DNA from 2 places in the Caulobacter sp. GW821-FHT10A06 genome. Region 2 is predicted to be linked to the other one. Evidence: riboswitches for the same ligand, from Rfam matches in the RefSeq annotation. Region 2 holds a riboswitch; the other holds the start of a gene.
The links. Region 2 has a riboswitch for glycine ahead of AC07NF_RS05865 (TonB-dependent receptor domain-containing protein). Riboswitches for the same ligand answer to the same signal wherever they lie in the genome.
Positions count from the first base shown of each region.

Region 1: another riboswitch for glycine. It lies ahead of gcvT (glycine cleavage system aminomethyltransferase GcvT); the one in region 2 lies ahead of AC07NF_RS05865 (TonB-dependent receptor domain-containing protein).

Region 1 covers NZ_JBWKNY010000003.1:177,540-180,942, forward strand. The annotation lists gene AC07NF_RS08625 (zinc-dependent metalloprotease) at 1-1,468, shown strand, start outside; glycine riboswitch at 1,510-1,600, shown strand; gene gcvT (glycine cleavage system aminomethyltransferase GcvT) at 1,766-2,878, shown strand; gene gcvH (glycine cleavage system protein GcvH) at 2,772-3,260, shown strand; gene gcvPA (aminomethyl-transferring glycine dehydrogenase subunit GcvPA) at 3,284-3,403, shown strand, end outside.
Region 2 covers NZ_JBWKNY010000002.1:406,201-409,603, reverse strand. The annotation lists gene AC07NF_RS05865 (TonB-dependent receptor domain-containing protein) at 1-1,838, opposite strand, end outside; glycine riboswitch at 1,965-2,056, opposite strand; glycine riboswitch at 2,060-2,150, opposite strand; gene AC07NF_RS05860 (ABC transporter substrate-binding protein) at 2,418-3,403, opposite strand, start outside.

The DNA.
Region 1 (3,403 bases), on a different contig from region 2:
GCCCGATGGGGTCAGCCCGCTGGACGCCCGTTACAACGTCGTCAACTGGGTCCACCGCCAGACGCGCGGCTGGTCGTACGGCCACGCGGTGGTCGATCCGCGCACGGGCGAGATCATCAAGGGCGACGTCCTGCTGGGCTCGGACCGCATCCGCCAGGATCGGCTGATCTTCGAGGGCCTGCTGGGCGCCGACAAGACCGGCACGGGCGGGCCGAATGATCCGATCGAGATCTCGCTGGCCCGCATCCGCCAGCTGTCGCCGCACGAGATCGGCCACTCGATCGGCCTGCAGCACAATTTCGCGGCCAGCACCTATGCCGGCCGCGCCTCGGTCATGGACTATCCAGGGCCGAAGGTCGCCATCAAGGACGGCCAGCTGGACTTCTCCGACGCCTATGGGCGCGGGATCGGGGCCTGGGACAGGTTCGTCATCGACTGGCTGTACGGCGTCGCGCCGGCGGGCGTCGACGAGAAGGCCTGGCTGAAGGCGAAGGCCGACAAGAGCCAGGCCGAGGGCTTGCGCTATGTCTCCGACGAGGACGCGCGCGCTGCGGACACGCCGCATCCGTTAGGCGCGGTGTGGGACAACGGCGCCGATCCTGTCGCCGAGCTCGACCAGATCATGGCTGTGCGCAAGATCGCCCTGGACCGCTTCGGCCTGGGCAACCTGCCCAAGGGCGCGTCGGTGGCGGACCTGCGCCGCATCGTCGTGCCGATCTACATCTTCCACCGCTACCAGGTCGACGCGACGGCCAAGCTGGTCGGCGGGGTCGACTTCACCTATGGCGCGCAGGGCGACGGCCACGAGGCCAGCAAGCCGGTCCCGGCCGCCCGCCAGGCTGCGGCCATCGACGCCCTGCTCAAGACGGTGACGCCGGTCGCGCTGGACCTCTCCGACAAGACCCTGGACGTCCTGACCTCGGGCCAGTCGCAGGGGACTGACCACGCCTACGAGATCGAGACCTTCCAACAGGGGCCGGTGTTCGACCTGCCCGCCACAGCCGAGGTCGCGGCCGACATGGTCTGGAGCGATCTCTTCGCGCCGGCGCGCCTGAACCGCCTAGTCGAGGCCAAGCGTCGTGACGCCGCCCAGCCGGGCGTGGAAGGCCTGCTGGACAAGGCCCTGGCCTTCGCCGCCTTCGACGGCAAGGCGACCGGTCGTCAGGTGGAGCTGGCCCGCCGCGTTCGCCAGCGGATGGTGGTCAGCCTGGCCGATGCGCTCAACGACAAGAGCTTGTCGCCGACGGCCGCCGCCGTGATCCGCGCGCGGCTGGCCGACTGGGGCAAGGGGCTGACGGCAGCCGCGACCGGCGGCACGGCCGACCGCGCCCAGGCTCGCGCCCTGGCCGGGATCGTCGCCGACGAGAGCGGCGGCCGCCTGGCCGCCCTGGTCGAGGACGGCAAGGCCAAGGTCGTCACGCCGCCCGGTCCGCCGATCGGCGAGGATGACTGGTTCGGGGATCTCTAGGCCGCGCTTGACTCAGGGGCAGCCCTCCCGCATTGACCCCGACGACCCTCGCGGGAGACATCGGGATTCGCTCCCGAGGCCGAAGGCGCAACCGCCCCGGAAACGCTCAGGCAAAAGGACCGCGCGGGTTTAGAAACGCTGGAAAGCAGCCTCCGGAAAGGGGGCTCGCCGAAGGAGCAAGGCCGACCCCAAACAGTAGAGGGGGAAGGCCGGAATCTCTCAGGCACAAGGGACAGCGGGGGCGCGACCAACCGGCGGACGCCGGTCGTCTCGCCGACCCCGCTAGGAGCCTGCCCAGTGTCCGATCAAGACCTCAAGAAGACCCCCTTGTTCGACGCCCACGTGGCGCTGGGCGCGCGCATGGTGCCGTTCGCCGGCTATTCCATGCCGGTGCAGTACAAGGACGGGGTGCTGAAGGAGCACCTCTGGACCCGCGAGCACGCCGGCCTGTTCGACGTCTCGCACATGGGCCAGGCCCGGCTGCGTGGTGATAACCCGGCCAAGAGCTTCGAGAAGGTGGTCTCGGCCGACTATCAGGGCCTGAAGGCCGGCAAGCAGCGCTATGGCGTGCTGCTGAATGCCGAGGGCGGCATCATCGACGACCTGATGACCGCGCGTCCGGACGACGATGGCCTGTTCGTGGTGGTCAACGGCGCCTGCAAGGACAACGACTACAAGATCATCGCCGACGCCCTGGCCGGCGAGGCCACGGTGACGCGCATGGAAGATCGCGCGCTTCTGGCGCTGCAAGGTCCCGAGGCCGCCGCCGTCCTGGCCGCTCATGTGCCGCAAGCCGCCGGCATGGTGTTCATGGACACCGTCGCCCTGACCGCCTTTGGCGTCGACGCGATCATCTCGCGCTCGGGCTATACCGGCGAGGACGGCTACGAGATTTCGGTCCCGGCCGACGCCGCCGAGCGCATCTGGAATACCCTACTGGCCGACGAACGCGTCAAGCCGATCGGCCTGGGCGCCCGCGACAGCCTGCGCCTGGAGGCCGGCCTGCCGCTGTACGGCCACGACCTGGACGAGACCGTCTCGCCGATCGAGGGCGGGCTGAACTTCGCCGTCGGCAAGTCGCGCCGCGAGGCCGGCGACTATCTGGGCGCGGCCCGGATCGGCAAGGAGCTGGCCGGTGAGCTGTCGCGCGTCCGCGTCAATCTGAAGGTGCTGGAAGGCGCCCCGGCCCGTGAAGGCGCCGAGATCGCCGACGAAGCAGGCAATGTCATCGGCAAGGTGACCAGCGGCGGCTTCGCCCCCAGCCTGGGCTTCCCCATCGCCATCGGTTTCGCCCCGCCGGCCTATGCGGCCGTGGGCACGAAGCTCAAGGTCATCGTTCGTGGCAAGCAGGCGGCCGCCGAGGTCGTGGCTACCCCGTTCGTCGCCAACCGTTACGTCCGCAAACTCTAATCAAGGGCCGACAGAGATGCGTTTCACCAAAGATCATGAATGGGTCGTCGTCCAGGACGGTATCGCCACCGTGGGCGTCACCGCCTACGCCGCCGAGCAACTGGGCGACGTGGTGTTCGTGGAAGTGCCGGAAGCCGGCAAGACCGTGAAGCAGGGCGAGAACCTGGCTGTCGTCGAAAGCGTCAAGGCCGCCTCGGACGTCTACGCCCCGGTGTCGGGTGAAGTCGTCGAAGGCAATGCCGAGCTGGGCGACGCGCCGGAAACCGTCAACGCCCTGCCGGAAAGCGGCGGCTGGTTCGCCAAGATCAAGCTGTCGAACCCGGCCGAGGTCGACGCCCTGATGGACCGCGACGCGTACGAAGCGTTCCTCGCCACCCTCTAATTCCGTTCTCGCGAAAGCAGACCATGCGTTACCTCCCCCTGACCCCCGAAGACCGCGTCGAGATGCTCGGCGCGATCGGCGTGAAGTCGATCGACGACCTGTTCGTCGACGTGCCGGCCTCGGCCCGCCGCGACGGAACCGTC
Region 2 (3,403 bases):
TTGGTGATGCGACCACGGAAGCCCGGGAAGAACTCGTTGGTGGCGCCCAGCTTCCACGACCAGATCGAACCGGTGGTGTCGTAGTCCGAGATGCGGGCGGCGGCGTTGATTTCCAGCTTGTTGAAGACCGGGACGTCACGCACCACCGGCACCAGCACTTCGGCGAAGGCCTCCTTGACGCTGAAGCTGCCGGCCATGGCCGAGAAGCTGAACGAGGTGAAGGCCTTGGCGGTGTCCAGAGCGCCGACCGTGCGATCGACCGACTCCTTGCGGGCTTCGGCGCCGACAGCGATCGAGACCGGACCGGCCGGCAGCGAGAAGGGCTCGCCGCGCAGGCTGAAACCGCCGACGTCCAACTTGCTGGTTTCGCGCATCGACGGCGTGCCGGTGACGTAGGCCAGCGCCGCCTGCGAGGGCGCGCCCTGGCCGAACAGGTTGATCGGCACGCAGTTGGTCGTCGGGTTGCTCAGGGCGATCCGGCAGACCGCCTGGCCGGTGGTCGGGCTGATCACCGAGTCGACGGCGTTGGCGTAGTTCTGGGTCAGGAAGAACCCAGGGGTGTCGATGTTGTTTTCCTGCTCGCCGTGGCTGTAGTAGGCGCTCCAGCGCCAGCCGCCGTCGAGCTCGCCGTCCAGGGCGATCGTGCCCTGGGTCGAGACACGCTCGAAGTCGATCGTCGGATAGGCCTCGGTGTTGAAGCGACCCATGGTGAAGGTGGTCTGGCCGGCGGCGGCCATCGCCGTCTTCACCGCCGTCGGCAGGAAGGCGTTGTCCGACTTGATCGTCAGGTTGCCGCGGTTGTGGTCGCCGAACCAGATGTAGTTGTTCCACATCCGCGAGCGACGCAGCTCGGCCGTCAGCTTGACCTTGTCGGTCAGGTCGTAGGTGGCGCTGGCCATGGTGGCGTAGCGCTTCTGCGGCGTGACCAGCGGCGACAGGTCGTCGTTCGATGGCCCTTCGCCACCGATCGAGTTCGTGCCCTGCACCGTACCGTAGTCGAAGGCGCGCAGGGTGCCGTCCGGATTGAAGGTCTGGCCGCGCAGCACGCCCGACATGATCAGGCCGCCCGGGGCCGCATTCGCGAAGCCGACGTCGGGCGCCAGGATGAAGCGGCCCGCGCCGTTCGAGATGGTGGCCCAGCGGCCGATGTTCGGGCGGCTGTTCTTCGGAATGACGCCGTCGTTGTCGAGATATTCGCCGCCGATGACAAAGTGGCCGCGACCATTGGCGAAGGTCGTGCCGGCCGCGCCTTCGACGCGGATCTGCTTGGCGTCGTCAAAGGACGACTCGCCGCCTTCGATGCCGAACTTGAAGCCGGTGAAGGTGCGGTCGATGGACAGGTTGACGACGCCGGCGACCGCGCCCGAACCCCAGGCGGCCGAGGCGCCGCCGGTCACGACGTCCACGCCCTTCAGCAGCACGCTGGGGATCATGTTGAGGTCGTTCTCGCCCGAGAAGCGACGGCCATCCAGCAGCACCAGGGTGCGGTTGATGCCGAGACCACGCAGGTCGACGGGAGCGTTGCCCGCGCCGGTGTTGGTGCCGGTGGTCTGCGGCGAGGTGGTGGCGCGGAACTGCGGCAGGTCGTTCAGGGCGGCGGCCACATTCGGACGGGCGCCGACGGCGAGGTCCTGGGCGGTGACGCGCACGGTCGGGGTCGGGGCCTGGAAGCCGGCGCGGTCGATGCGCGAGCCGGTGACGACGATCTCGGCGACGCTGGTGTCGTCGGCCTTGGCCGCGGCGTCTTGAGCGAAGGCGGCGCCGTGCAGGGCCAGGACGGCGGGAACCAGGCTGCAACCCAGCAGCAGGTTCCGGCGGGTTTGACGCGAAGAATTCAAAAGAGATCCCCTCTGTTTCAGCAGTCGACAGTCGCCCTCTCCCGCCACGGCCGTTGCTCGGCCGCGTTCGGTTGCGCGTCGCCGGAAGGTCAGCACCTCCAGGCGTCACAGGCGTTCCTCTGCCCCCGCTGTCCCGTGGCCTGAGAGATTCAGGCGCATGTGCGCCCTTGCTCCTTCGGCGAGGCCGCTCGCTTATGGAGCGGTCCTGCTTTCCAGCGTCCTCGTGTTCTGCGGTCCTTGGTGCCTGAGCGTTTCCGGGGCGGTTGCGCCTTCGGCGTCGGGCCAAAACCCGATCTCTTCCGCGAGAACCCGGCCAATACGAACGCTTCGTTTGATCCCGTCAAAAGCCGCTTGCGCGGCATAAACGCCCACCAGGTTTGCGAACGGAGAGATGGAAATTCCCAAGCTCAACCCGAGGCCACGCGGTTCGCTCGTCGGCTCTCGCCCAGGTTCGCGGCCGTGACAGGTCCGTGACAGTTTGGACCGTTTGGCATGGCCCCCGAAAAACAGCGACGCTTAGGCCACCCGCCTATGAATGCGCAAATTATAGGCGCCAAAAGCCTAATATTTGCACATATATCACCGACCGGCGGCGGCGTTGTGCCAACGGGCCAGCAATTCAGCTCGACGGCCTTGGTCGAAATTGGCCAGCAAGGCCGGCCCGACGCGGATCGGCCGTCCGCCGGGGCCGAGAGTCGCCGCGCCGCCGACCGGCCGGATCGGCGTCAGCCGCGCCTCGGCCAGGCGCTTCTGGCCGTCGTCGGACATCAGATAATCCAGGAAAACGCGCGCGGCCTTGGGATGCGGCGCCGAGCGGGTGATGAAGGCCACCCGCGAAATCGACAGGTGATAGTCGGTCGGCACCACATAGCCGACGTCAGGGTTGCGATGGCGCGCCCACCAGTCGGCGTAGAAGCCGTTCATATTGAACACCAGCAGCCCCGGCCCCGACAGCTCGTTCAGCAGCGCCGCGCCCGGCACGAACAGGCGCGGCTTCGACTTGGCCAGTTCCTCGTACAGCGCCCAGGCGTCCGGATAAGCCTGCAGGTCGCTGGACATGTACATGAATCCGACCCCGCTCTTTTCGGGATCGTACATGGCGATGCGGCCGCGCCAGCGCGCCGGGTCAGCGCGCAACGCCGCCAGCAGAGCCGCGTGGCTACGCGGGACCTCCGACGCCTTCAGCGCCTTCTTGTTGTAGGCGAAAACGATCGGCTCGGCCGTGACGCCATAGCCCTGGTCGCGCCAGACCGCCCAGGCCGGCAGACCCTTCGCCTCGGGACTGCGATAGGTCTGGGCGTAGCCGTCATTGATCAGCTTGACCTGGATGTCCATCGACGAGCTCCAGGCGACGTCGCCGACCGGCTTGTTGGCGTCGATCTCGGCGATCAGGCGCGTGCGCATTGGCGTGGCGGCCAGCTCGACGAACCGGACCTTGATCTTGGGGAAGCGCTGGTGGAAGCCTTCGCCGATCGCCTGGTGGACGTCGGTATTGGCGTAGACGACGACCTCGCCCTCGCGCTCGGCGGCGCGTACGTCCCAGCCGCTCGTCTCCTGCCCAGGAT